DNA from 4 places in the Providencia hangzhouensis genome. Region 3 is predicted to be linked to each of the others. Evidence: predicted binding sites of a transcription regulator. Region 3 holds the regulator's gene; each other region holds the start of a gene.

Region 1 (7,933 bases), 1.9 Mb from region 3:
ATGTGGACATGCAGTTTTATTAATTTGTTAACAGATAGGGGCGGATTGTACACTATTTTTACAAGGTAGGCTTACCTTCTTTATTGAAAAAGTGAATATTCCACTAAATCGAATATCTGCATGAGTATTTTGTTTATAATCTTGCTAATATAAAAATAGGTTCAATTTTCTTCAGGAAAAATTATGAAATATCAGCAGCTTGAAAATCTTGAATGTGGCTGGAAATGGGAATACCTCGTCAATAAAGCAAGAGGTGGCGAAGCAATTACCCGCTATATAGAAAGAAGCGCAGAAAAAGAAGCCATAGACTTGCTGCTAAAAATGGAAAATAGACCGGTTGATGTACTAAAGTGGATCACTCAGCATATGAATCCAGAGCTTGATAACCGAATGAAACAGAGTATTCGGGCGAGGCGTAAGCGTCATTTCAATGCCGAGCATCCACATACACGTAAGAAATCAATAGATTTAAATTTTTCAGTATGGCAGCGTTTGTCTAATCTTGCTGTGAAGCGTAATAAAACGTTGTCTGAAACTATTATTCAGTTGATTGAAGATGCGGAACACAAAGATAAATATGAAAGCCAAATGAGCTCATTAAAACAAGATTTGCAAGCGATCCTTGGAACACCAAAGGAAAAAGATAATTAAAGAAGATCTGTGAGGATCCGTGCTGGTAATTCAAGCTATATGACATGACTGCGGGAAGTTTAATTTTAAAAATGAATTTTTGTATCGTGTCTATTATTTTTAGTAATAAAAAACCCCAATATTAATTGGGGTTTTTGTATTTCAGTTCGAAATTCAAACTAGGGCTAAGAATTAAGCACCTGGCTGAGTTACAACTTCAGTTGTACCTTGGATTTCGATTTCAACGCGACGATCTGGCGCTAAACACTCGATCAGAGCTGCACGGCCTTTAACGTTGTCACATTTGTTACCAGTTACTGGATCTTCTTTACCACGGCCTTCTGCAGCGATTGCGCTAGCTGGAACGCCTTTAGATACTAAGTAGTCAACTACTGACTGAGCACGTTTCTGTGACAGTGGCAGGTTGTAGTTTTGTGAACCGATACGGTCAGTGAAACCAACTACCAGTACGCGACCTTGAGTTGGGTCGATGCTGCTCAGTTCGTTGTACAGTTCATTCAGAGCTTGCTGACCTTCTGGTTTCAGAGATGCTTTGTTGAAGTTAAACAGAACGTCTGAACGCAGTGTGAAACGTTTGTTTTCAACAACTGGAGCTGCTGGCTCAACAACTGGAGCTGGAGCAACAACTGGAGCATCAGCTTGACCGAAACGGTATGCAACACCAACGCTCAGCATGCCGTTGTCTGGACGAGTACCGATGTTGTCTTTATCACCTAAGTTGCTAACCCATTGGTAGTCTAAACGAGTAGCCCACTCTGGAGTGATTGCATACTCAAGACCTAATGCGTATACAGGTGCAACGCCAGTGTCAGTTTCTTTGAAACGTTGGCCATTTTGGTGAGCTTTAGCTTCTGTACGGTAAACCATACCACCTAAACGAGTGTAAACATCTAAGTCATCCATGATTGGATAGCTTAATTTGGTAGTTAATGAAACACCCATAGATTTCAGGTCACCGCTGTTACCAGCGCCTTTGTATTTCATTTTACCGAACCAATCATAGCCAAGCTCGAAGCCTAAGTATTGGTTATATTGGTAACCAGCGTAGGCACCTGCACCGATTGTGTCACGGTCAGTGCTGTTACCAACAGTGCCCCAACCTGCATAGTCTGTACCAGTTTTTGCTGGATTCAGGCTAGTGTCTTCATAGTGAGACCAACCTAATTTAGCACCGGTATACCAAGTGTTATCTTTTGGAGCTGCTTGTGCAACGGTTGCAAAAGCTGCTACTGCCACTGCTACTGCGATAGCTGTTTTTTTCATTTTTACGCCTCGTTATCATCCAATATTGGCTTGGCTTCGCTGAGCCTTATTATATGCCATTGGTTTAATTTACTTGCTAGGTTTCGCAGACATTATCTACAAAAAAATAATAAAAGTAAAAAAATAATGCCATAAGCCGAACAAGCTAAAGTCTACAACGAACTTAAAAAGATACAAGTAGAGTGAGCAATAATCGTTAAAAAAAGTATTTTTTTAGTGTATAAATCAGAGAGATATGTATATTTTCTGTAATGATTATTTTTTATCTATCTGATTGATCTACAATACATTTAATTTAACTTTAGAGGAAAATATTTCTAAAGGTTAAATTTAGTAAGAAAATTCTTAATCTTGGCTAGTGGTAATGATTTGAATGAATTTTTAAGTGGTTTGGCTGTCCTGCTAGTGTATTAATCATATTAAACGTTTTCTGTGGGCGCATAATTAAACCGATAGAACGGCCTTCTTGAGCTGCGTATTGCAAGCGAACAAAATCTTGCTCGCTTATTTCAGGTAGCCACCCTAAAACCACACTGTAATTACCACTTCTTAGTGCTTTTTCCATGGCGCCAATCGTAGTGATATCTTCCATATGGTTTAATTGCATAACTTTATGAGTTGGTATTCCTGATTGTTCTAACCAATGCTTACTGAGTTTCTTATTAGGGCTTAACCAGAGCAACCAGCGTGATTGAACCCCAAACTGGCGAAGCATTGGCAACAAAATGTAATCCATAATAGGGTGTTTTTCATCGTAAACAAGCTCGCTCACCATACCTTGTTGCATAGAGCTGTTAGTAAGCCCTGTCGCAGGGATTGATTGTGCGTAATTATTAAGAGAATGTTCTGTTGAGTTGTTCCAAGAATAGATGCTCATAATTTACCTCGTTACAATGCTGTATGAACATACAGTAACTGTATATCCATCCAATATCAAGACTATTTTTTCAAAGCGCTTCGCAACTTTGTTGTTTTTTTCTGCATTCTTCTTGGCATTTTTTATGGAAGCTCTCAAAATTAGTTATGCGTAATTATCTGTAAAAAAAGAAGTTATAAAATTATTTTTCTCAAGGATGAAAATTGAGCATACCCAAAAAGGAGTTTGGTAATGTTGTTAGAAGAAGAAAAAATTTTTTATTTATCTCGTTTGTTAAGTCAGTTTGGCGAGCTAAAACGTAAAAATCATTTTGGTGGATTTTGTCTATTAGTCGATGATGCCATTGTAGGGTTGGTACTCGATGGTTGTTTTTATTTGCGTGGCTGCTTAGTGGCAAGAAGTCACTTTGAAGCGTTAGGGTTTAATCGGTTAGTTTATAGTAAAAAAGGCATTCCATTAGAAATGCGCTACTATCTACTTTCGGAACAAGTTTGGCATGACGAGTCCTTGTTTCTCCAATATATTGAGTTGGCGTACCGTTCAGCTATCGAGGAATTAAAACAAAAGCAATCAATGACTATGCGTATAAAAGATTTGCCTAATATGAATATGTCGGTTGAGCGCGCACTAGGGAAAATCGGGGTATCGCATGTTGATGAGCTGCGTATGATGGGGGCAAAGGCTTGTTTTATGAAGCTAAAAAAACATGGTAGGAATAACCCAAGTATTAAGTTACTCATTGGCTTAGCTGCTGCAATAGAAGGGTGTCATAGTGCTGTTTTACCCAAGGATATCAAACAAGAGTTAATTGCTTGGTATAATAGTTTTGAGTTGACGTCAGCCTAAACCTGCGGAAAGCGACTGTTATTATTAGAATTAATATTACATTACGCGATATGAAATGGGCGGGTATTTAGAGTTTTAATACCCGCTCATCGGTATATTTATGATGCACTAATGGTTCGAATTATCTGTTTTATCTCAGGGATTAATTCGAGTAATAACTTAGTTTGTTCCATGATAAGTAACGTTTTTTCGTCATCACTAGTTGAAATGTTATCTATTCGGTTTAATAAACTATGGCGAAGCTCATCTGATTTTTTATCAATAACTAGTGGGTCAATGGTGGTGATTTGTAACGACGATTCAACATAGCAAATTGCGTCGTTGAGTAATGAAAGGTTACCTTCATTTTGCATTTTTTCACGATGTGCACCTAATGCAGAAATATAACTGAGTAAGGTATGGTTTAAGCAGAGTAGGCGAAAAGCCTGTTCTTGGGTAATTCGATAAGACTTAGGGTCAGAAGCCATATTGGACACAATAGAAGCGAACTCTGCATCATTATTATGTGCATCTCTACGTGCAATTCGGTACTCAAGGCGGTTGTCTTTACCTTGGTAGTATTGTTGTAAAATAGCATCTAAATAGCGACAGTTGCTGTCCATAGTTTTTTGAATGACTTGGGGAAGTTGGCGGAATTTCCAGTCTGGCCAAATAAAACTCACTGCAAGTAATGCAATAAAACAACCAATTAATGTGTCAATGATCCGTGGAAGTGCAACATCAAACCCCTCGCCCAGTAGGTTAAAACAAAACAAAACGAGAAGTGTGATAAATAATGTTGCTTGGGCATATTGACTACTGCGAAACATAAAAAACAGTAAACCAGAAATAACGATTAGCGTAAGTTGCCCTTCCATTGAAGGGATTAAATTCAGCAAAGGTAAGCCAATAAGAATACCAACGATAGTTCCTATTATGCGAAGGGCTAAGCGCCGTTTAGTGGCACTGTAGTTTGGTTGGCATACAAATAAACTCGTGAGTAATATCCAATATCCTCTTTCCATATCAAATAGTTGTATGATGATATAGCCAGTACAAAGGAGAATTGACATTCTTACTGCATGGCGAAATAAAGAGGATTTTGGTGTTAAATGGTGCTTAACTCGCGAAATAATATCACTAATACCTGATAACGATTCGTCAGATAACTGTTCTATTTGCTTATTATTTTGCTGCCATGAACTCTGCTCAAGGCTTAGGCCTTTCAGTTGGACGTCAATTCCTTTTAAGTTTTTAAGTAAGTTATATAGGGCCTTAATTTCATGAAGCTCAGGCGATTGCTGTTTTAGTAGCTGTAGCGATTTTTCAATGTAAGTGAAAGTACGCTCAAAACGAGGGTTATGTTGGTATTGTTTACGCCATAAAACAGATTGAGCAACTTGCTGGCAGGCTCTCGCTTGCATAGTTAATAGGCGTTGGAAACGAAATAAAATATCACAATGACGTAAAGTACGGCTAAGTTGTTGATATTGAATATGAGACGAACTCGCTCGTTCGTGAATATCTTGGGCAACAAAATAGTATTGTAGCGAATTTCGGGTACCTTTTTGCCCCCGGTCTCCTTTTAACCGACTCAGTAATGCAATTTTTGCTTGGTTCATGGTACTGACCAAATGACTGTTTACTAATGCTAAATCATAAACTGAGCGTTGGTAGTCATCTTCTAAGTCAGGGTCAAATAAGTTGGCTTTTGCATCTAGATAAGCTGAAAGTTGCTGATAGCATTGGGTAATTGCATCTTGTAATGGCCTAACAGGAAATAAGATATGCCCAATCAAGGTTAAAATATTATACCAAATTGCCCCTGTGAGTAATAATGTGGGTTGTTGGTACCAAGTATCAAAAATGGGTACGCCGAGCATGGTATAAATGGCAATTAACAGCGCACCAAATGCGATGGTTGCGTATCGCTGCCCTAAAGCGCCAAGAAGAATAAAGCCACAGGTAGAAAATGCGAGGCCAAAAAAGAAAAATAAAGGATAGGGAAAAAGTAGTTCAATAGAAACTGATGCAATAAAAAAACAAAAAAGTGTAATAATTAAATTTTTTATTCTGCCAGTTAGCCTATCATCTAAGTCAGTTAGTGCTGCAGCAACCACACCCAATGTCAGTGGGATGGTGATTTTAGGCTCTTGGTTTAACAACCACGGCACTAAGGTTGCGCCTGTCAGGGCTATAAATATTCGGATATAATATAAAAAATGGCTGTTATATAGCACACGACGATAACTGGTAAGCAGTGTTAACACAAAGTACCTCAAAGGTAAGACAAGCCCTAATCTATATAGGATAGCTTGTTTGCAAGGAATAAAAAACCGTTTGGAATCAAGCCAACCGTATTTTTGTCATTGATTTTCTCAGGTGCAGGACGTATGGAACTGAAATCAACACAGATTGGACAGCGTCTGGCTCAGCATCCCTACAATCGGGTTCGCTTACTCAACGCAGGTATTGAAGTGAGTGGTGAAAACCACCAATATCTTATCCCATTTAATGAACTTATCGATCTTCGTTGTAAGAGAGGGATTGTTTGGGGGGAGTTAGAATTTGAAATTGTGAATGAACAAGTTGTTCGTTTACATGGTACTGAATGGAAGCAAACTCAGCGCTTTTACCATTATTTGAATGAAAAATGGCAACAATGGAGCACTGAAATGAGTCAAGTCAGTGCTAGTGTATTGACTGAATTAGTTAATTCGATTGAACAATTGACACAACAAGACAGGTGGCTAACATTACGTCATCTATCTGAAATAAAAGATAAAATATCACAAAACTTTTCGTCTCTGCCTATGCCTTTGGTGCGCATTTCATTATATGAAAATTGTGCAGCACAATATCACGAATGTCTGAATTGGCTGAATAGCGGTCAAGAATGCCGAAAACAAATTAACGATCACTGGTGTGAGTCTGTATTAGTTCGTTATCACGATTTTTTCCAGCAAGTAGAAACATCACCACTCAATTATTCACAGTCCTTATCTGTGATTAATGGTGAGGATAATGTATTAGTACTGGCGGGGGCTGGAAGTGGTAAAACATCAGTCCTAGTTGCAAGAGCGGGTTGGCTAATCTTGCGAGGTTTGGCAAAACCAGAACAAATTCTTTTGTTGGCTTTTGGCCGTAAAGCTGCAGATGAAATGAATGAGCGTATTCATTTACGTTTACAACAAGATATTGAAGCTAAAACTTTCCATGCGCTTGCTCTACATATCATTCGTGAAGGTAGCAAAAAATCGCCAGTGATTAGCGAGTTAGAAACAGACACTCAAAAACGACAAACACTGTTATTAAACGAATGGCGAGAACAATGTTCAGCAAAGAAAGCGCAGGCAAAAGGATGGCGAGAATGGCTTTCTGAAGAGTTGCAATGGGAAATTCCAGACGGTGAATTCTGGAAAGACGAAAAAATTAGCACTAAAGTCACTGCCCGTTTAGACCGTTGGCTAAGTTTAATGCGTATGCATGGCGGTAGCCAGAAGGACATGATTGATAATACGTCGGAAGAAATAAGAGATCTTTTTCAAAAACGTATTCGTTTAATGGCGCCGCTATTGAAAGTATGGAAAAGCGCTTTGAAAGATGAAGGTGCAATTGATTTTTCTGGATTAATTCATCAAGCCATTAATATTTTAGAAAAAGGACGTTTTATTAGCCCATGGAAACATATTTTAGTTGATGAGTTTCAAGATATTTCACCTCTCAGGGCGAAGTTACTGCAAGCACTACGTCAGCAGAATAAGCAAACCACATTATTTGCGGTTGGAGATGATTGGCAAGCCATTTACCGGTTTAGTGGTGCAGAATTAGACTTAACGACATCGTTTGAACATAACTTTGGTATTGGGGAACTTTGCGCTTTAGACACGACTTATCGTTTTAACCAACGCATTGGTGAGGTTGCAAATCAGTTTATTTTACAAAACCCTATGCAGTTAGATAAGCCATTGAATAGTTTAACTAAAGGGAATAAAAAATCTGTTATTCTTCTTTATGAAGATGCCTTGGAACGCTTATTGGATAAAATGAGTGGTTATGTCCTTGATGATGAAACGATATTAGTACTAGCCCGCTACCATTATTTAAAACCTAATATTTTAGATAAAGCCAAAACTCGTTGGCCAAAATTAAATATTCAGTTTATGACTATTCATGCATCAAAAGGGCAGCAAGCAGATCATGTGATAATTTGTGGTCTGAATAGCGGAAAGGATGGTTTCCCTGCGCCTGCGCGCGAATCAGTTATTGAGCAAGCATTATTGCCTAAGCCCGAAGATTTTGACCATGCAGAAGAAA
Region 2 (7,933 bases), 2.2 Mb from region 3:
CAGCACAAAAAACTGGTTTTTTTGATATTCCCCAAGGTAAATAAATTTCACATACTTATCATAATCATAAAAAAACCTGCCAGAAGGCAGGTTTCATTTGAATCATAATGATAAGTTAAACGTGTTTTAAATCTGCGTCATCATTTTGATTAAATATTGCTTTATCTGTTTCACCCATCAACTGGCTAGTCACTGTGCCTGCTGTCATTGAACCACTGACATTCAATGCAGTACGACCCATATCAATTAATGGCTCAACTGAAATTAACAGAGCAACTAATGTAACTGGTAAGCCCATCGCTGGTAGTACAATTAATGCGGCGAAAGTTGCACCGCCACCAACACCCGCGACACCTGCGGAACTGATAGTCACGATACCGACTAATGTCGCAATCCACAGCGGGTCGAATGGATTAATACCCATTGTCGGTGCGACCATCACGGCTAACATTGCAGGATAAATACCCGCACAACCATTTTGCCCAATTGTTGCTCCGAACGATGCAGAGAAGCTAGCAATCGATTCAGGAATACCGAAACGACGTGTTTGTGTTTCAATATTTAGTGGAATACTTGCAGCACTTGAACGGCTAGTGAATGCAAATGTCAGAACCGGGCCCGCTTTCTTAAAGAATTTAATAGGGTTTAAGCCAGTCGTCGCCACTAAAATACCATGTACAACAAACATAATGCCTAACGCAACATAGGACGCAATAACAAAAGTGCCTAGGTTGATGATGTCATGCAAGTTTGAACTTGCTACGACTTTAATCATCAGTGCCATCACACCATATGGCGTTAAACGCATGACCAAGCGAACTAATTTCATTGCCCAAGCTTGCATAACATCAATCGCTGCTAAGGCTTTTTCACCACGCTCTTTATCATCTTTAAACAGTTGCAGTGCGGCAACACCTAAGAAAGCAGCAAAAATAACGACACTAATAATTGACGTTGGGTTTGCACCCGTTAAATCTGCAAATGGATTTTTTGGAATAAACGATAAGATTAGCTGAGGCACGGTTAAGTCAGAAACTTTCCCAATATAGTTGCTTTCTATTGCTGATAAACGTGCTGTTTCGGATTGACCTTGAACTAAACCTTCGGCAGTCAGGCCGAATAAATTGGCAATTAAAATACCCACTAACGCCGCAATAGCTGTGGTAAATAACAAAGTGCCAATTGTTAAAAAGCTAATTTTACCTAGCGAAGAAGCTTTATGTAGCCTTGCCACTGCACTTAGTATTGAAGCAAATACTAATGGCATAATCACCATTTGTAATAGCTGCACATAACCATTTCCGACAATATTAAACCACAGAATGGAGTCTTTTACCGTTTGGTGGCCACTACCATACACGAGGTGCAGTATTACCCCGTAGGCAACACCGAAAACCAGACCGACTAACACTTTTTTAGATAGGCTCCAGCCTTTAGCCCCTAGTTTTGCCAACAGTATTAGTAGTGCTACAAAGCCGAGCACATTAATAATTAGAGGAATATTCATTCCGAACTCCAAATCATATTTTTATAAGGTATGTTACTTGCCCTTTAGTCCTTATTGGTTATAAGGATTTAGTTGCTTCAAACAACTGGTTATATGTTATCAGTTGATAAAACACATTTCTTATATCAAAAAGTAATAATATAGTATTATTCATACTTACATTATATTACAAAACTATAATTTATGTGGGAATGTGTGTATCTATTTGATTATGAATATATTTTATAATCATATCAATGTGGTTATAAAAATCGAATTGGTAACCTGCAGGTAAAAAACAGGCACAAACAGTCAAAATAATGGCAATAAAGCGTTCCCCTCGTTGGCTATTTTTACCGCGGATCATGGGAAAACAAAAGCGTTGAGGGAGTGGCCATAGGAATGGTACTCCTGAAGGGGTGAGCATGTCAGCGACTAGATGACTGATATAACCTAATAAAAAAGCTTGGATAATATCATTTGGAATTGCCCATTCGGTTGGTATCCATTGATAACAAGAAATCATCAAAAGTAACCATGCAACTAAGCTATGAGTAAACCCCCGGTGCCCACACAATTTGGAAATGGGTAATGAAAAAATCCGTAGTAGTCGACCAGGAATTGAAGAGGGGTGGTCAATATCGGGCAATAATGCGCCTAATAAGGCCCCTGGAACCATGTGCAGCCAATCACCATGAGCAATCTCTGGGGTGATTTGAAGTTTATGAGCCATTATTAAAGAGGCGACGGAAAAAAGCAGATGCCCTTCAGCTGTCATGGTGGATAAAATACCATCTGTTTATCTATACAGTTGATTGGCAGTATAAAGTGTTTGAAAAGAATATGATAGTGGTAGAAAGATAAAAAAACTCTTATTTATTAGCAAATAAGGGAAGTATTTTATAATTTAACACAATACCCCTACCTAAATTAGATAGGGGAGAACACTTATTAGACACTCAAGGTATTCTTAACGTAAATGTTCAGCCTTTAAGTCATTCAGTGAGGCTAATTTGATATCCGCTAAACCAAAGCGCGGGTCATTAAAATGCTTGCTGTCAGGCACCACAATTGAACGCATTCTGGCGGCTTTTGCAGAAATCATACCGTTAAATGAATCTTCTAATGAAACGCAATTGACGGGTTTAGTCGATAACTCAGCTGCTGCTTTAAGATAAACTTCAGGATGAGGTTTACTCAAGGGTAAATCAGATGCGGAAATAACCGCGGAGAAATAATCACGAATATCCAGAAGGTTTAATACTTTTTCTAACATGTACAAAGGAGAGGCGGAAGCCAGCGCAATTTTTAAATCCATTGAACGGCAAAGTTCCATCGCATGTTGCACACCCGGTAGAATAGGGCGAGTTTCTTCAACTAAGCCAACAACACGGTCAATGATGCGTTGTGTGGCTTCTTCTTGGCTGCATCCTTGCCAAGGGGAAGCGTGGTACCAAAGCTCCACCACATGGTCAATACGTAAACCCAAGGTATCAGGCAGGGTATCCGCAATTGAAACGTCAACACCCAATTGTGAAAAAATCTCAAGTTCAGCCTGTGCCCAAAAAGGTTCCGAGTCGATCAGTAAACCATCCATATCAAAAATGACCGATTGGATGGGAAGATTATGGTACATGTCAAAACTCCATTCATGTCGTATTTATTAACGAAGAAGTCATGATATCAGTAAACTGACTTTAAGCGTATTACTTGAAATCAGTATTAGTCTAATATTGAGGAATATTCGGACAGTATGAAGTAAAAGTATAATGGTAATGAATAGCCTCACTATTTTGATTAGTCTGAAAGTCTATATATTATTATTAATCGTGAATTGAAATTTGGAGGCAATGAATATTTTCAGCTATGATTAGCGTTGAATAATCATTGTAAAAATTTATCAAAAATCATAACGCTGAGGAAAAGCAGTAATGAATTACCATAATGCCAATTATGTCGCAATCGGCAAACGTATTCTGGGTTGGGTTGTTTTTCTGTTAGCATTAATTTCGACATTGGCGTCTTTAATTAAACTGGCAGGCATGAAGGGGCTCGCAGGAGAAGGGATTAATGCAGTCGCTAATGATTTTATTAAATTAATGGCGGAAATGACCCGTCAAAGTACACCATTCCTAAATTTCTTTTGGAATAACTCACCAGTACCTCAAGTCGCTAATGGGTTTTCCGGTAGTAATATCAGCTTTATCATCATCTTTATTTTTATTTTTGTTGGACTGGCGCTTAGTGCATCAGGTTTGCGTATGTACCGGCAAATTAAGTTTATTCGTGAAAGTTTAGAAGACCACGTGATCATAGAAAAAGCAAAAGGGATAGACATCTCAAAAGAAGAGCTTGAAGCTAAGGTGACTATTCCACGTCATACGATATTCACTCAATTTTTTCTTCTTTATTTTTGGCCAATTGTATTGGGGCTAGCGTTGTATTTTCTTCTGCGTTTCCTTAATTGGTAATTTTCGAATTTTCGTCATACTTCGAGCTGTAGCGGTGTTGGCTTCTTTCGGCTATTTGGGTCACATACTTGTGTATGCTCCCCAAACTATCCTCAATCGCCGCCTTGCCACAGTTCGAATTATTTAGAAAATTAATTATTTGTCGTGCTAAATGCTAAAAAACAGGAGCTTATTTTTCGTTGAGTAGATTATCAATAATCGTGCGTGCTTGCTGGTAGCTTTGTTCGTTACCAAAGATATGGGCTTGATTAAGTAAATAGTAAAGTTGGTATATTGGTTGTCTATCTAAAAAGCCATTGGGGAGCGGCCAAACACTTTGGTAGCCATCAATAATTTGGATCGGAAGATCTTGATATAATGGCAACATTGCTATATCACACTCCCTATCTCCCCAATAACATGCGGGGTCATATAATACACCTTCAAGATTTTGAGTGATAGCACAGTTAGCTGGCCATAAGTCACCATGTAATAAAGAGGGTTGTGGCTGATGCCCAGCAAGTTTCTCCTTAACAATATCGACAATTTGCTGAATATCAGCAAATACCATTCCTTTTTCGGAAGCGAGTTGTAATTGCAAGCCAATACGCTTTTCTGCAAAAAATGAATTCCAACGCTTTTCCCAGCCATTAGGTTGCACAATTGTGCTTAGCATAGTATCAAAATCAAACCCGTAGCTAGGCTGCTCTTCCCATTGATGTAAACGCGCTAATTGTTGGCCAAAATGCCATGCATTGGTGTTGTCGAAAGGCTTAAGAGGGAAGTATTCGAGCAGAAGGAAACTGTGGTGCTTATTACTGCCAACACCGTAAACCTTAGGAACGGTTATCGTTTGGCTTTTAGCGAGCATTTCAAGTTGCTCAGCCTCCTGTTTAAATAAAGGCAAAAACTCACGCCGATTTTGTTTAATGAACACGGTGTGTTCGCCATAGTCAATTCTTAACGTATGGTGAATATCACCACCAGACAGAATGACTTTGTTACGTAGCTCCGCCTCACCTAAGTGTTCACTTAATAAACGACACATTGCTTGCCACATGACTCACCTCGCTCTGCTTTGGTCTTCATTAATACAATACTATAGCGACAGTTTAGGAATTAACAGTGATAATTGTTTAAAAAGAAGAAGCTATCACGAAATTATTGAACAATTATCAGGCAATAAACACAAACCTGTTCTGCTTTAAATTTAGCCTATTTCTATCTAAATGAGAATGTTCAGATAATACGGTATGAGTTCAAGATCTTGACGCCATTTGCTAGTGATTTCAGGTAAACTGCAAAGAATACTTTCATACTCAAGGGGTGCTATGAACATGGATTTTCAAAAACCGCGCTGGTTAAGAGACTTACTGCGATTTATTCCACTGAAAAGTCAGTTTGTTCTATTTGGCAATGTTCGAGACCTACAAGCCAGCGAAATTGCGCCTAGGGTAGTGACACCACTGCCGTTTAACCAAGCACTCTTTAATAACTTGTTTCAGGCAGGGTATGCCTATGTTATTACCTATACACCACTGATTGGTTTTCAATGCGTGGCGAGCCCCACAGAAAACTCGCAAGCGAGTGCCACATTGATGCAAAACTTAGGTTTGCATATGGCTGATGATAAAGCTGCTGGTGGTATTGATATGTTGAATCATTTGCTGGAAAAATTTATTAACTATAAGCAGCAGCCAATTGCATTATGTATTGATTTCGCCTCTTGCTTGATTTCCCATCGCGATAACCTGACTCCCGCTGAGCACAGCTTATTTACTCGGGCTCTGGTGGTTTCTCACCAAGCAAAAACGCGACCAGCAGGGGAAAATAACCAGCCGTTCTACAATTCTATTTTTTGGATTGTGGAGAAAGAAACCGATTTACCTGATTGGTTTTTAGTTAATAACCCACGAGTGAGAGCCATTCCTGTTGCGAAGCCTGACAGCCAAGTTCGTCGGGTTCTTACGCCAATGTTGTTAGCTTCATTATCTGATGTTAATAGCATAGAACAAGCGGATAAAGACAGCTTATTTAATGACTTTATTGATGAAACAGAAGGACTCTTGTTACTGGACTTAACGGCGATAGTGCAGCTCGCACGGATTGAAAATGTCCCTGTGACACGTATTAGTGATGCGGTACGACGTTATAAAGTAGGCATAACGGAAGACCCTTGGAAAAAAATTGATAAGCAGAAAATACATAACGCACCAGAGATTATTTCTCGCCGAGTTAAAGGACAACAACATGCCGTCACTCATTTATTGGACATTATTAAACGTGCAATGACCGGAGTGGGGGGGCATAAAGGTGGGCGACCTCGAGGCGTTTTGTTTCTAGCGGGGCCAACGGGTGTCGGGAAAACGGAACTGGCGAAAACGGTCACTCAATTGCTATTTGGTGATGAAAGTGCGTATATCCGCTTTGATATGTCTGAATTTAGTGCAGAACATGCAGACCAACGTTTAATTGGCGCTCCTCCTGGCTATGTCGGTTATGATTCTGGTGGTGAATTGACGAATGCCATTCGTGAAAAGCCGTTTAGTGTGGTGTTGTTTGATGAGATAGAAAAAGCACACCCTCATTTAATGGATAAATTTCTACAAATTATTGATGATGGTGTATTGACCTCAGGACGTGGTGATCGCGTTTATTTTTCAGAGTCGTTGATTATTTTTACGTCAAATCTTGGCATTTATCGTTTGGATGCAAATGGTGAGCGGGTAGCGAATGTCCAGCCGAGTGAGCCTTTCGAAACGGTGACGCGTAACGTGAAAAGTGAAATCGAACGTCACTTTAAATTAGTGTTAAATAGACCAGAGCTGCTCAACCGAATTGGGGAAAACATTATTGTTTTTGATTTTATTCGCCCCGATGTGGCACAACAAATATTCGAACAAATGGTGGGAAATATTCTTTCTGGTTTGGAAAAGCAATCACTGACTATTTCAATTTCACCACAAGCCAAAGAAACGTTAAAACAACATTGCTTAGCTGATTTATCTAATGGCGGTCGAGGTATACGTAACCAATTAGAAAGCTATTTAATTAACCCATTATCTCGCGCTGTTTTCGACCAAGATTTACAACCTAATTCGGCTTATCAAATTGTCGAAATTGCCACAGGTGAAACAACGCAAATCACGTTAGCAGCGATGAGTAATTGATGTGGTGAATGTTAATATTTCACGAGTTCATTTTCCCATTACGGCCCTAGGCCCCGGAAAGCGTATTGGTATCTGGTTTCAGGGATGCTCATTACGTTGTAAAGGCTGTCTTTCTCCTGATACATGGCAAGTGAAAGACAATAGCATCACGGTGAAACAATTACTGGACCAGATAACGGAGTGGTTACCATTCGCAGATGGCATCACGATTTCAGGGGGAGAACCGTTTGAACAGCCTGAAGCCTTATCCGCATTAGTGAAAGGGATTAAACAGCTAACAGATGCGGATATTTTAGTCTATAGCGGTTATCAATGGGAACACATTGAAGAGCGTGTTTTACAAATGGCTCCCAATATTGATGCCTTAATTAGTGAGCCATTTATTGTGGATCTTCCGCAAACCCAGATGCTCAAAGGCAGTGATAATCAGCAATTGCATATGTTAACGCCATTAGGAAAAGCGCGATTTATGGCATATCAGCGCTCGATAACACCAGAAGATAAAGTACTGGATTTAGCGTTTGATGAAACAGGGCGGCTATTTTTGGCGGGGGTTCCTGAACGTAACGATATGTTGCGTTTGCGGACCTTGATTGAACAGCAAGATCAATCCTTGCGACAACTAAAAAAATAATTAATTGGATGAATGGATGACCATGATACGTTTTTGCCCACATTGCCAAACAGAGCGACCGTTAACTGAAATTTTTTGTGCTGGGCAAATTAAAACACCACAAGGAGATAATCAGTTTTGTGGCTGGGATTTAACCCTTGAAGATATTCATGAAACGGGTTGGCGCCCCATTGATGAGCACAATACCTCGATG
Region 3 (7,933 bases):
CTAAACACCGCCCACTTCCAAGTGGGGACGTAACAGAAAAAGAAGCAAAAATATTGTTTGCAAGCCTTGTTGGCCTCTCTTTTCTGCTAGTTTTGACACTCAATTCCATGACCATTTGGTTGTCGGTTGCAGGGTTGGCTTTGGCATGGGTTTATCCCTTTGTTAAGAGAGTCAGTAATTTACCCCAAGTGGTATTAGGTGCGGCTTTTGGTTGGTCAATTCCAATGTCTTTCTCTGCTGTTGGTGAAACTTTGCCAGTTGTTTGTTGGTTACTGTTTTTAGTTAATATTATTTGGTCGGTGATCTACGATACTCAGTATGCAATGGTAGACCGCGATGATGATTTAAAAATTGGTGTGAAATCAACCGCTATTCTATTCGGGCAATATGACAAACTGATTATTGGTTTGCTGCAATTACTGATGGTTGGCTTATTATTGGTGATTGGCTCACTGGCGGGTTTAGGAACCCTTTATTATATTTCATTAGTGTTAGTTGCGGGTTTATTTATCTATCAGCAGCAATTGATGGTTAACCGTGAACGTGCGCCTTGCTTTAAAGCTTTTATGAACAATAACTTTGTCGGCTTAATATTGTTTATTGGTATTTTTATCAGTTATTTTTAAATTACAGTTATTGAGCCAAAGTGAAAAAGGTCATGTTATTTCTAACATGACCTTTTTTGTTTTATTGGCTTGAGAAAAGGCGATTAGCTTTTCACTTGTTCCGGAGATTGCGTGCTTTCAGTTGGTTTTTTTTCAGAAAACTCATCATCTTGACTAACACTTTCAATAGTTAAGCGAATCTCAGGTGACATCAATCGAGCCAGAACGGCATACAGTTTTTGCGCATTGGTGACAAAGATATCATTTTCATTATTATCAATGTAGCCTTCTTCTCTTAGGGTATCGACCAATGTGGAGAATACCGCTTTATCAAAGAATTCAGGAGCGTTGATACCGTGCAAAACAGAAAGGCGTTGTGCAAGGATACGGCTTTGTTTTTCTAGCGTATTACGGCTGATTTCAGGGCTCGCATTGAGTAATGATAATGTGATTGCATAACGTTGCAGAGTTTCACGTACGCCAGCAGCTAAGAGCTGTAATGGACGAATACGGCGAGGATTTAACACCACTATGTCGTCTTCTTTTAAGCAAATCAGCTTTTGGTTATTTAGCTCATCAATTAGCGTATCTACCGCCTCGTGTAGCTCATCACTGTTATAACGCATAAACAGTTCTGCTTTTAAGAACGGATAAATTTGGCCTACTTGATAGTGAATGTCTTGGCGACTAATGCGTTCATAGTGCAATACAATGCTAGCAATTAGTGATGGTAATACCAATAAATGATGGATATTGTTACGGTAATAGGTCATTAAGACGGCATTTTCGCGAGGAAGGATAATAATATCCCCCATGCTGTCTTTTTCGACTTCGAATTTATCCATTTGCAAAGCATGTTCTAACAATTGCTCTGCTGTTTTATTTGGGGTCGTCGCATCTGCGGTGTATGGCACATTGCGCAATAATTGCAGGTAACATTCGACTTGTTCAATCAGTTGCTCACGAGTGAGTGAGCGTTGACGAGAAGCCAGTAACGCAGTCGCACACAGGTTAATCGCATTGGCTGCGGCTGCATTATTAATATTGACCATAATGTTATCGGCTAACGAACTGACCGTTGGGTTTAGCCACGTTGGTCTTTGTGGTTCGATAGGGTCGATAGAGTCGCGCCAATCAGGCACGCGCTGGTTAAGGTAATGAGGTAATGAAATGGGTTGACCGAAGTTAACATACCCTTGGCCTAGGTTACGCAATTTACGTAAGCCGCGAACCATAGAGAAAAAGCCTTCTTTCTCTTTTTCTGCGCCGCGAAGTTCTTTGGCATAAGTTCCCACTTCCATCACATGCTCATACCCAATGTAGATAGGAACGATGGTGATAGGGCGTGAGTCACCGCGCAACATCGCTTGTAACGTCATTGAGAGGGTACCCGTCTTAGGCTGTAATAAACGACCGGTACGTGAGCGCCCTCCTTCCACAAAGTATTCGATGGAGTAACCTCGGGCAAACAACTCACTTAAATATTCGCGGAAAACGGTCGAATACAGTTTATTTCCTTTGAACGTACGGCGAATAAAAAAGGCCCCTAAACGGCGGAAAATCGGCCCTGCTGGCCAGAAATTGAGGTTGATCCCCGCGGCAATATGAGGTGGAACTAGCCCTTGATGGTATAGCACATATGAGAGCAGTAAGTAGTCCATATGGCTGCGGTGAGAGGGGACATAAACGATTTCATGGCCGTCTTGTGCAAGCTGGCGGACCCGTTCAGCGTGCTGAACATTGATGCCTTGATAAAGACGGTTCCAAGTCCAACTAAGAACCCTATCCGTTAAACGTACGGCTTCATAAGAGAAATTGGCTGCAATTTCTTCCATCATCCCAACGGCATTTTGTTGGGCTTTTTTGAGTGGAATTTTTTTACTGCGCGCTTCGTCTTCAACGGCTTTTTCAATCGCTTTAGACGTTAATAGCTTATTAAACAGCTCATAACGTGCAGGGAGTTTTGGTCCAACTGCCGCTAGGCGTTGGCGCGAATAGTGAATACGCGCGACACGGGCGAGTTTGTTGGCAATAATGGAGTCTGTGCCGTGGTCTTGTGCCATTTTCCCAATTGAGACAATGGGTGATAAACGCACGAAGCTGTCACGCCCTAACCATAAAACTGCAAAGAATTTTTGAATCCCATTTAACAGTTTCAATGGTGGTGCTGGAGTATGGCCTTCACGACCCGGTGAGCGGCCAAACATCACGGATGCAGGTAGCATTTGAATATCTAGATTTGGATTGTTTTTATGCAAATCTAAATAAGCATGGAATGTTTTTACTGAATCCTTGCGTGGATTCGGTGAATAATAGCGAAAAACACGTGGGCCATCATCGATAAAAACGTACGCCGGAAGCTTCGTTCCATTGATATCATTGTCGACCAGAGGGTCAGGCAGACCAATAGCTAAGCATTGATGCCGTAGCGTGAGGAGGTCAGACTTCGAATGATAAGGTAATACGTATAGGGTTGGCCTGTTGACATCAAGCTGCAACTCAGTGACGGGATCCGAAGGAATTAGTTTACTTTTTACCAATAATTTAAGTGGTAAATTCAACGTGTTGTAATATATTTTACGCCATAGTGACATAAATGATTATAGCCTCTTGTTAACAATGCTGCGCAATCATACCAGAAATACATGGTTAGATCTGTTACTGACAATTCACTTTGACCGTAAAAATCGATTATTGTTTGCATTTTTTAAGGAATAAATATGGCGAGTCAAGTTAAGGGGTTCACGCGAGTGATCAAAGCGGCGGGATATTCCCTTAAAGGTTTGAAGGCAGCTTGGGTTAATGAAGCCGCATTTAGGCAGGAATCTGTTGCTGCGATTATCGCAATCTTTATCGCATTTTATATAGATATCAGCTATATAGATAGAATTTTGTTAGTGAGTTCAGTTGTCCTCGTGGCAATAGTCGAATTATTGAATAGTGCGATAGAAGCCGTAGTTGACCGTATTGGTAGTGAGTATCATGAACTGTCAGGAAGAGCTAAAGATATTGGTTCCGCTGCGGTATTTGTGAGTATCGGCTTAGCGCTATTTATTTGGGCACTGGTATTATGGCAGCGTTATTTTTCTGGCTAAGGCGTTCGGGTGCTTAATAGGGTAAAAAGAAAGTAAATCGATAACAAATGCTTAAATTGAGCGATTTAACTGTTCCAAATCTTCATTTACCTGTATATACTCACAGTTTGACTGTATAAACAAACAGGGGAACGGAATGAAAGCACTGACGGCTCGACAACAGCAGGTTTACGATCTGGTGCGCGATCACATTTCGCAGACGGGTATGCCTCCTACACGTGCTGAGATAGCAGCAAGCCTTGGTTTTCGTTCGCCTAATGCGGCAGAAGAACATTTAAAGGCCTTAGCGCGCAAAGGGGTTATTGAAATCGTTTCAGGCGCATCCCGAGGTATTCGTCTGCTTCTTGAAGAAGAAACAGAAGACCAGGGGTTACCTCTGATTGGACGTGTTGCCGCTGGCGAACCATTATTAGCGCAGGAACATATTGAAAGTCACTATCAAGTTGACCCTGAGCTATTTAAACCACACGCAGATTTTTTGTTGCGTGTGAATGGGATGTCCATGAAAGATATTGGCATTATGGATGGTGATTTATTAGCTGTGCATAAAACGCAGAATGTCCATAACGGGCAAGTGGTTGTTGCTCGTATCGAAGATGAAGTTACTGTTAAACGTTTTAAGCAACAGGGTAACCGTGTTGAATTAATAGCAGAAAACCCAGAATTCGAACCTATTATTGTTGACTTACGTCAGCAAAATTTCACTATTGAAGGTTTAGCTGTTGGGGTTATCCGTAATAGTGATTGGTATTAAGTTCCTTTAGTCGCTAGCCGTAATAGTAGGCTACAGGCGGGAAGGACGATTGCAGGCAGATTTCATGGTGTTATTCTGAGGTCTGCCTGTTTTGTTTCTTTTATTTTATTTTATTTCTTTATCTTCTCTATTTTTTTTGCATTTCATCAAGCAATTTATCAACGCAGCTACTTATTTTTTCTTCTGGGCGATAGGTTGTTCATGGTTATGATGACAATGTTCGTGATCTTGGCAGCTATTCATTTCGTCACAATTTTTACATAAGCCGTGGTTTTCCACCACTGTATGTCTTAAGCGGAATTGGTGTTCATCTGCTAAATTAATGATTGCAGCTTCTATTGTTGTGCAATCACTTTCCGTTACGCTTCCACACTGGTCACAAATTAACATAACAGAGATATGGCTCGGGTTATCAAAATGGTGACAGACGACATAACTGTTCGTTGATTCAATTTTATGGATAAAACCTTGCTCCATTAAAAACTCAAGGCCACGATAAACCGTAGGCGGTTTAGCTTGAGGTTCAATTTCCCGTAGCAAGTCAAGTAAATCATAAGCGCTGATTGCACCATGCTGCTGTGCTATCAGGCGTAATACTGTTTCTCTTTGTGGTGTTAACCTGACGCCTCTTGATTGGCAAATATTCTCGGCCATTGCAAGGATTTTGTCTTCATTCATTCTTTTCATCTAATCGGCCTCAATATTCGAAAATGCAAACAATTACTGCTAATAAGCTTATCATATTTTTGAGATCAGGAATGCGCGGGGATACATTGTTTTATATTTATATTATTTCTATTTAAAGGGAAATATAAGCAAACGATTATCTGGAAAAACAGATAATTAGAATACTCAAAACCAGCCTATCCTCTTTGTTTTTCTTAAACAAAAAACTCGATGTTGTTTAACAAAAAACACACAAAACGTAAGGTTTTAGATTGCCATTTAGTGTAAATTTCAATTAAGACTTATCTTACGCTTATCTGTTGTAATGGTGTAATGAATCGTATATTAAGTTGTTTTTTCATTTCAATATTTTCAATGCATGTATTTATAGTTTTTAATATCACTTTTATTGAATTTTTAGAATTAAATAAAATGTGTGGTTTTTACATAACTAAATATAACCTGAAATATTTATAAGTAAGTTGACTTTATAAATATAAATTAATCTAAATGACGATCTTTAGTTATAGTATCTCTTCATTTTTTGGTGATTGCATCTATTTATATCATTATTTTAGTATAAAAAAACTAAGTTAGCATCCATTTTTGTGTGATTTTGACAATTAATATTGTGGTATTAATATTGGTATCAGAAAGAAACAAGGTATTTAAAAGTTCAGCATAATGTTTTTGTTTGTTTCGTTTTGTTTCAAACGGGAATAGCTAATGTGAATTTGAGATGAATTAAAAGTGTGGAATGCTTTTAAAGACAATTAGGTTTTATTCATACAGAATTCAAGTTGCAATAATAGCTGATTAAACTTTCATATATTTTATTTTTGTCCATTTTACTATTTCTATATTGATGTTGGTCTCTCATTTTCGGCGATACAGAAATAGTCTTTTTTTAAAACCAGTTCAATAATTTGGTTTTAAAAAAGGGTATTGAACGGATTTTAATATCCCCCAATGTTGACTTAATTAAATAGGTTGACAGTTAGTTATCCAGGCTCATGAAAATGGCATAGGTATTTGTAAACAATTATTGTGAACTTGGTTTTTAATAAAAATTGTGTCTTTAACTACTTACATGACGACATAAATACAGAGGTATTTACATATGTTATTCAACAAAAAATTAGCGGTTTTAGCAGTATTAGCAGGTTCTATGGTAGCAGGTTCTGCATTAGCTGCAGATGGTAAGAAAGGTGCGGAAGTAACATTCAAAGCCCAATTACGTGCTCAATCTTGTGATGTGTCTTCAACTACTACAGGTTCTGTTGTTGACTGGGGAACTTTCACTAAAGATGTAACTGATGCTTTAGCACCAAATGCAGTTTTAGGTGATGAAAAATCTTTTGATTTAGTTCTGTCTAACTGTTCTGCTGACGCAGCTGATACTTCAATGAACGTATTCGCTCAAGGTCAAGCAGCAGCTGGTTTCCCAGCACTGTTTGCTAACCAAGAATCTAAAGCTTTAGCAGTTAAATTAGCTTCTGGTGCAGTTAATATTACTCCTAACGCAGATGCAGTAGTGGTTATCGACCCTAAAGTTGCTAAAGATGGTGGTGCTGTCATTCCTATGAAAGCTAATCTGATTCTTACCAAAACTGGTGTACCTACTGATAAATTATCCGTACCAGTAACATTTACTGTATCTTATAACTAATAATATTAGTTAATACGAGTAAAGAGGCTTTTTAATTAAAAAGCCTCTTAATATTGTTTTTAATGATTGGACTAAGTAATGAAAGCAAAAGAATCGTTTTTAAGAAAAAAAGTAGTTAATGATTGTTATAGAGCTTTAATTCTACTGTTTTCATTAATTACTACTACTAACGTTTACGCTGCAGGTGGTGTTGGTTTAAATGCGACCCGAATAATATATGTCCAAGGTGAAAGTAGTGTATCGGTTGGCGCTCGAAATAATACAAATATTAATTATTTAGCAAAATTTTCGGTAAGCATGAATAATGATGGTTCAGCATCAAAAACGCCTTTTTCAGTTACACCTCCATTAATTAAAATCAACTCAGGGGCAACGCAAGATATTAGGATTTTTGCTCAACCGAATTCATTACCAACAGATAGAGAGAGTGTTTTTTATTTCTCTGCTACTATGATACCTGCTACTGATGGTCCTTTAGAAGGATCTGCAATGAATATTGGTTATAATAATATTATTAAGGTTTTTTACCGACCTTCAAAATTATCTATCTCACCATATGACGCATATAAAAACTTAGAGGTAAGCTCTAGTAGTACAGGTATTATTATTAATAATAATTCACCATACTATATTTCTTTAAATAAGCTCAGTGTTAATGGTGTTAAAATTGATTTAAATATGAAAAAGCGTAATACAATGATTTCTCCTTTTGACTCTTTCAGTTATATAACTCCGGCAAATAGCCGTAATGGTATAGTTAAATGGACAGTTATTAATGACTTAGGTGGCGAGGAATCTTTTAGTGGAAAAATCAATTAGTAACAAAATAAAGGCATTTATTTTAAGTGCTATTTATATTGTAATAGGCATGTGTTTCTTTATTGGAAGAGTTTCAGCTTTAGATATTGAAGTTATCGGCAATGTATCTAAAGGAACGTGTGAAGTATCATATGAATCGATGACGGTTAAATTTGATAAACCATTATTAACACCTCAAATTAAACCGAATGTTGACGATGAAACCTATGTGAAACCCTTTTCTTTAAAATATAGTTGCACTGATTTTAATCTATCTGATGGTCCAGCACCATTTAAAATGAAAATAACGCCTGGGATAGGAACTTTAGTTGATAATAGTAATAAA
Region 4 (7,049 bases), 1.5 Mb from region 3:
ATCCATAAATGGGCACAAAAAGTGTGAAGAATTGAAAGGTAATTTTTATAATATGGTGTATGGTTAATTAGAGGTTAGGTAATGATTTGATTGATAAAGGAATATAACTCATGATTGCTTATGTGAACGGCCAGTTTTTACCTGAAGAAGACGCATCAGTATCTATTTTTGACCGTGGGTTTCTATTTGCGGATGCAGTATATGAAGTGACAGCAATAATTAACGGTAAGCTCGTTGACTTTGATCGTCATATGGCTCGTTTACAGCGTTCTTGTGCTGAATTACAGTTATCACTACCTTATGATTTAGCAGAATTAAAACAAATTCATCTTCAATTAGTTCAGAAAAATAATATCGAAGAAGGGCTTGTTTATCTTCAGTTGACTCGTGGTAATGCACACCAACGCAGCTTTTTATATCCTGATACAAAGACGAAGCCAACATTAGTCTTATTTGCACAAAAGACGCAGATTGTTGAAAATGAAAAATCAAAATATGGAATAAAAGTCGTCACTGTAGATGATATTCGTTGGCAGCGTTGTGATATTAAAACAGTTGCTTTATTAGCAGCTTCGATGGCAAAAGAATACGCTAAACAGCAAGGTGCAGACGACGCTATATTTGTTAAAAACGGCTATATTACAGAAGGAAGTTCCAGTAATTGTTTTATTATTAACCAACAAAACCAAATACAAACACGGGGGTTAAATAATGAAATATTGTCAGGTATTACTCGCCAAGCGATATTACAACTTGCTAGGGAACAACAAATAGACATTGTTGAAAAGCCATTTAGTATTGATGAAATGTTAGAAGCCAAGGAAGTCTTTATTACCTCGGCGACAACATTAGTTTGGCCAGTTATTATGGCGAATAACCAATTCATTGGGGAAGGTAAGCCGGGGAAACTAGCTATCCGGCTACGAGAGATATACTTGCAAAAATTAAAATAATCACATGAGATATCTAAATGTTATTTTAATTGAATAAATTCTTTAACTGAAGAAATGGTTACCATGCCATCCAATGCCTGAATACTTTGCTGGTGGAGTTCTGGCGTTGGAGCGGCACATAAATCCTCAAGTACTGTAACAAAATACCCTAAATCATGAGCCTGTCTCGCAGTGCTTTGAATGGCCTTTACGGTACTAACTCCGCCAATAAACAACTCGGTAATATCATTATCGGTAAGCCATTTATGGAAATGATTTCCTGCAAATGCAGAAACCCCTTTTTTAATCATTACTGGGTCACGAAATGCCACTTCAAGGTCATGAGCCCAATGACACCCCGTGCCACTTAATTTTAAGGCTCCAAGTTTTTTGGCTTGCTGAAACATAGGGGAACCAGCTGGCACATCGTGATAATTGTCTGAAAACCCAACCTTAACCCAAATCACTGGAATATGATGGTTTCTTGCATATTGTGCCGCTTGATTAGCTTTTTCAACAATTTTTCGCGAGCAAGTTTGCTGGTAACTTGAATTAGATAAGCCATTTTTACCAATTATCTCTTCAATGAGATCAATAATTACTAATGCTTTGGACATTATTGCCTCTTTTAGGTGTAAGTATATTAACGTATAACGGCGTATACTATCTGGAAAAAAGCGTGAATGCTGTTAACTCAATAACATAATTAGATTTAGGGTAAATCAATAATAAAACCAATACCTTGATTGTCTAATCCATCAGTAACTCTAATTACAGCACCGATTTTATTGGCTAAATTCTGGGCGATAGATAAACCTAAACCGCTTCCGGTTTCCATTGTTCCAGGTACTCGATAAAAGCGAGAAAATATAAGCTGGCGACTGTCTTCTGGAATTCCTCGGCCGTTATCTTGAACAGAAATAGTCCCACCAAATGGGGTAAGGTCTTTTAAAATGACCTTGATTTTCCCTTTTTCAGGGCAATATTTAATCGCATTTTCAAGCAGATTAGTAAAAATATTACTTAATGCGAGTTTATCTGTGAGGATATAAAAAGATTTTGGGCTTTGGAGTTCGACATCAATATCTTTGTTAATGGCGTAAGGTATGTGTGAAGATATTAAATGGCTGATTAATGCAGGCAGGTCAATTTGTTCTTTATTTAACAAGAAATCTTCAGTTTCTAAACGAGCTAAGTCAATTAATTGATGTGATAGAGAGGCCGCACGATTTAAAGTTTCTTGCATATCATTAATAATTTCGCCTTTTTCTTTTGGATTATCAATTTGCATTAACAAATGCAATTGAGCAATAACAGCCGCAATCGGCGTCCGTAATTCATGTGCGGCGTCTGCCATGAAGCGCTTTTCACGTTGATTCGCAGCATCAACACGAGACATAAGGTTATTTATTGCAGCAATAATAGGCCGAATTTCTTTATATTGCTCTTTTGTTTCTATAGGGGTTAAATTACCCGGCTGACGGCTGGAAATGAGTTTTGCTGATTGTCTTAAAGGCCGCAAACTAAAATAAGCGGTAATTAAAATTGCTAGCAACATAATACCTAAAATGAAAGCGAGGGGGATGGCTGTCCCTTCAGCTGGATTACCTAATAAGGATTTACGATCACTATAAGATTCAGCAATGACAACCTCAAAGGTTTTTTGATCATTCCATGCAGAAGTAAAGTGCCAGTCTTTATGTAATGCAGCGAGCTCAGAAACGGATTTAAGGGAGGGAACATGTAATTTGTCGCTGTTTCGGTAATAGACATTCCCTTGTTTATCTCTGACAACCATAAAAGGCCGATAACTAATATTATCGCCACTTTCCATTGCGCTAGAATAAAGTTCTTGTAGGTTATCGGCTATTTTATTGAAATATTCAGGTTTATCAGCAACCACATCAAGTGTTTTAGCAAACCCTTGAGTGACGATATTCTGTTGTGCATTTAACTCATCATGAATTGATGGCCAATAAAAAAACTGGAGCCAGCCAACTAATAATAACCAAAGAAAAATAACGGAACTGATTTGTAGCCCGAATGTATAAATAAAAAATGATTTAACTTTCACTTAGTGGCACTTCTTTTTTTAATAGATAACCAATGCCACGGATAGTAATTATACGGTCTTTACCTATCTTTCGGCGTAAATTATGAATATGAACCTCTAAAGAGTTACTTTCTACATCATCCAATCCGAATAGACGCTGCTCTAAATCCGTTTTTCTGACAACATTATCTGCATTTTTTATTAATTCATAGAGTAATAGGTATTCTTTCCCGGATAGCAGTAGCAATTGCTCATTAAGGGTTACTTGATGATTAAGTGGATTTAATTGCAGGTTACCCAATTGCCATATTTCAGATGAAAACCCAGCCATACGGCGACTAACGGCTTTCACTCGGGAAATAAGTTCAGGCATAGCAAATGGTTTTGTTAAAAAGTCATCAGCACCTGAATCTAAACTAGAAACTAAGTTATCCATTTGGTTTCTTGCCGTGAGAATGATTATTGGAATAGTTTCGCCCATATTACGCCAAGCTATGAGCTCGTCATGACCATCGCCATCAGGTAAGCCCAAATCTAAGAGCATTAGGTCAAAATTGCGAGATGCGAGTTGTAACTTTGCATCAGCAAGTAGCCTTACCCAACAAGGATTAAAACCTGCAAGCTCTAGCCCACGACATAGTGCTTTTCCCAATTGAAGATCATCTTCGACTAATAGGATATTCATATTATCACCTCTACTAGCCAGTATAAGCAGGCAGTGAGCGTCAGACAATATGAACAGTTCAAGTTTGAAGCGTATTTAAGCATATCTTAAGGTTGGTTTAACCCATCTTTAAGGTACAAAAAAATAGACTGTTTATTATCGTTTTATCATTCAAGCAATAAGAGCATTGATAATGAAACACGCATTTTATGAGGTGCCATTGTTTATAGTCGCAATCGCGCTTGCTTTAATCTTTATTGGAAAAGATTTTAATAATACGTCCACAGTTAGTTTATCACCCCTAAAACTAAATGAAATTTCTACTTGTGCAAATATTACTAACTGTATTTCTCAGGTTAGAACAACTAATGAAGAGAATGAAAAGTTGAATCCAGTGAAACAAATTAAAACCTTTCTTAGGCATAAAATCTATTAATTAAAAATGAGTAAAATTTAGATATAAGAAATTTAAAACAACTAGCTGCTTTAATAATCAGTGTGTTACCTTGCAGTTGTTCTCTGGTTGATGAAAGTACTTTTGTTGTTTGGAGGGGGGGAGTCAATATTGCGCCAGTTTATGAAGGTGTAAAAAGCCTCACGTATTAGTAAAAAAGGAATGTCATTGGGTAAAACATTCCTTTTAAGTATTTGGTTAATCCTCTGTTGTCTCTTCTGGGACCCAACCATCATCCATCCATATTTCTTCCAGTATTTCTTCAATACGAGTTTTATCCTCCGCTATTTTTGTTCCTGAAATATTAACGCGTTGTTGTGAGCTAAACCCAACCCGAGTTACCATATCAGGATATTGGTTCTGAAGTTTGCGTAAAATCTCAGTTTCAAGAGCTTGTAAAACCACTGAACTGGGTTTTTGCGGAGCGTTTTTATCAAATAATACTTCGATACGTAACATGATAGCCTCTAGTGAAGACTGTATTAATATACAGTATTTTTAGAGCTATTAGACAAAAAAGTCAATATAGAGCTGCAAATATTTTTATCAGTAAATTAAGTGAAAAAATAATATCAATATAAAACAAAAAGTTAATCTTATGAGCGCTTGATAAAATAATTGTCAGAAAATTAAAAATAGGTATTCTATAAAATATATTTGATTAAGGAGAGTTTCGATTAAATGTTACATGCTTTAAGAATTAAAAGTGAAGATAGCCAAGCGATAGCAATGATTAACCAGTTATATGACACCGCTTTTCCGTTATATGAACAAAGAAGCTATCAGGGAAGAAAGGCAATATTGAATCATAGCGATTATTATTTGCTCAATTTCAAAGAAAATGACATTTTCATTGGCTTTATTGGTTGTTGGAAAATCGAAGGTTATTATTATATTGAACATTTTGCCATTTCCCCCGTATTAAGAGGGCAAGGTTATGGGCAAAAGGTACTAAAACAGTTTTGTCATGATGTAGGCAAAGTGATTCTAGAAATAGATCCTATTATTGATGAAATCAGCCAAAAACGTTGGTCTTTTTATCAGCATTGTGGTTTTCAACAAAATGAATACGTCCATGCTCATCCAAGTTATTACCCAGAAAATAAGCCGCATGAGCTTAGGGTGCTAAGTTATCCAGAAGAGATTGCTCAAGAAACGTATCAGCAATTTAATCACATCTTACAAACAGTTGTGATGGATAAAACGCTATTATAATTCTTCATATCGATGGTGTTAATCAGGTATATAGCAATAGATAAGTTCGGGATCATTATCATCTAAATTTTCAATGTAGCCACTAGGAACAAAGCCAGCTTTTATTAAAAGCTGTTGAGTGGCTGTATTTGATTGATTTGTAGAAGTAAAAATCTTTTGGGGTTTACTCTGCATTTTTAGTTTATTAATTAAAATGAGGCCAAGGCCTTGTCGACGATGGTTTTTATTTACCATTAATAGCTCTATAAAGGCATGGGAATAGAAATGATAATGTAGAACGCCATAAGCCAATATTTCGTTGTTGGATTCCAGTACATAACATATTCCTTGCTCGCTCCATTGGGTAATGTCTTTATAGCGTTCTGCGGTCGCAATAGTATCTATGGAAAATATAGCATTTATATCAATTGGTGTTGCTACTCTAAAGTTAGTTTTCATTATTAATCAGTTATTTGTCAATGCTAAATGTATTAATTCAAAAATATTACAGTATAGGATGGTTTAAATAAAAGGTTAATATGAAAACTTAAAATAAGTTCATTACAATTATTGTTTTTTAACCTATTGAATTAAAGCAATTTTAATCTTATGGCAGTTAACTAAAAATCTACCATAAAGCTCGCTCTTTGCTATCATTGAGTCGTTGTTAATCTATACAGTGGTAATTCTTATCAAATTTAAGAAATATAGAATATGATTAGCCTAATTTTCTTATTATTGGGGAATAAACCATGTCTCAAAATATTTATGATGACCCTGATTTTTTTGCAGGATATGCAACATTGCCTCGCTCAGTCGAAGGGCTAAGTGGTGCACCAGAGTGGGATGCAATACAACGGTTATTACCAGATTTAAATGGGAAATCTATTATAGATTTAGGTTGTGGTTATGGCTGGTTTTGTCGGTGGGCAAGTGCTCAAGGGGCAACACAGGTAACAGGCGTTGACCTCTCAGAAAAAATGTTAACAAAGGCGATTTCAATGACAGATGATTCCGCTATAACATACTTACGTGCTGATATGGAAAAGTTGAGCTTACCTACTGAACAGTATGATTTGATCTATAGCTCGCTGGCTCTACATTATGTGGTCGATATTTATTCTCTATTAACTAAGTTATATCAAGCTCTAAATCAAGGTGGGAGGGTGATTTTTTCTGCAGAACATCCAATATACACCGCACCACTTATTCAAGAATGGTGTATAGATAAGTATGGTAATAAAGCCTGGCCGGTTAATCAGTACCAGCAAGAAGGCAATAGAATTAGCCATTGGTTTGCTGATGGTGTCGTAAAGCAACACAGAAAATTATCCACTTGGATTAACTTATTAATTTCTGCTGGGTTTGAAATAATTGAACTGGACGAGTGGGGGCCATCGTGCGAGCAAATTATAGAAAATCCGACATTAGATGAGGAAAAAGAGAGACCAATGATATTTATTATTAGTGCTCAAAAGCCATAATTAAAACCTTATGTTTTGGTAAAGTTTAATACACATCACAAGGCGATTTATTATGGTTCAATGAATCGTTAAAGACTGTTGTTGGCATAATGCACACAATGGCTTATGACTAGTTATTATGAGAAATATAGTCGTGGGTAGTAATTGACAGGTATGTGTAATGATTGTTTGTTAGTAAGAGTAGTAATAGCGGATATAAAATGAAAAGAGAAATGTTGTCACCTGCCTACACGACAAATTTTGATGAATTAGCAGTGGTTAAAGTTAG

Evidence for each region. Region 3 encodes LexA, which represses DNA repair genes until DNA is damaged. Its sites were predicted from a motif close to TNCTGTATGTACATACAGNA; they were not measured.
Region 1: the regulator LexA is predicted to act here: its motif matches at 2,809-2,828, upstream of sulA (SOS-induced cell division inhibitor SulA).
Region 2: the regulator LexA is predicted to act here: its motif matches at 2,280-2,299, upstream of PZ638_RS12590 (metal-dependent hydrolase).
Region 4: the regulator LexA is predicted to act here: its motif matches at 4,579-4,598, upstream of PZ638_RS08455 (DinI-like family protein).

The regions. Positions count from the first base shown of each region.
Region 1 is NZ_CP135052.1:3,080,246-3,088,178, reverse strand. It holds gene matP (macrodomain Ter protein MatP) at 184-651, shown strand; gene ompA (porin OmpA) at 823-1,914, opposite strand; gene sulA (SOS-induced cell division inhibitor SulA) at 2,270-2,791, opposite strand; gene PZ638_RS14080 (TfoX/Sxy family DNA transformation protein) at 3,023-3,637, shown strand; gene yccS (YccS family putative transporter) at 3,736-5,886, opposite strand; gene helD (DNA helicase IV) at 6,010-7,933, shown strand, end outside.
Region 2 is NZ_CP135052.1:2,783,132-2,791,064, reverse strand. It holds gene PZ638_RS12595 (L-cystine transporter) at 116-1,507, opposite strand; gene PZ638_RS12590 (metal-dependent hydrolase) at 1,689-2,264, opposite strand; gene hxpB (hexitol phosphatase HxpB) at 2,457-3,122, opposite strand; gene PZ638_RS12580 (YniB family protein) at 3,418-3,957, shown strand; gene PZ638_RS12575 (fructosamine kinase family protein) at 4,127-4,996, opposite strand; gene PZ638_RS12570 (AAA family ATPase) at 5,274-7,106, shown strand; gene PZ638_RS12565 (4Fe-4S single cluster domain-containing protein) at 7,108-7,740, shown strand; gene PZ638_RS12560 (AAA domain-containing protein) at 7,757-7,933, shown strand, end outside.
Region 3 is NZ_CP135052.1:454,000-461,932, forward strand. It holds gene ubiA (4-hydroxybenzoate octaprenyltransferase) at 1-626, shown strand, start outside; gene plsB (glycerol-3-phosphate 1-O-acyltransferase PlsB) at 710-3,199, opposite strand; gene PZ638_RS02000 (diacylglycerol kinase) at 3,326-3,700, shown strand; gene lexA (transcriptional repressor LexA) at 3,837-4,454, shown strand; gene zur (zinc uptake transcriptional repressor Zur) at 4,626-5,141, opposite strand; gene PZ638_RS02015 (fimbrial protein) at 6,241-6,789, shown strand; gene PZ638_RS02020 (fimbrial biogenesis chaperone) at 6,868-7,608, shown strand; gene PZ638_RS02025 (fimbrial protein) at 7,592-7,933, shown strand, end outside.
Region 4 is NZ_CP135052.1:1,930,652-1,937,700, forward strand. It holds gene PZ638_RS08435 (D-amino-acid transaminase) at 111-953, shown strand; gene PZ638_RS08440 (cysteine hydrolase family protein) at 974-1,549, opposite strand; gene PZ638_RS08445 (sensor histidine kinase) at 1,645-3,006, opposite strand; gene PZ638_RS08450 (response regulator) at 2,996-3,670, opposite strand; gene PZ638_RS08455 (DinI-like family protein) at 4,302-4,562, opposite strand; gene PZ638_RS08460 (GNAT family N-acetyltransferase) at 4,785-5,318, shown strand; gene PZ638_RS08465 (GNAT family N-acetyltransferase) at 5,337-5,756, opposite strand; gene PZ638_RS08470 (class I SAM-dependent methyltransferase) at 6,050-6,781, shown strand; gene PZ638_RS08475 (DUF4113 domain-containing protein) at 6,994-7,049, shown strand, end outside.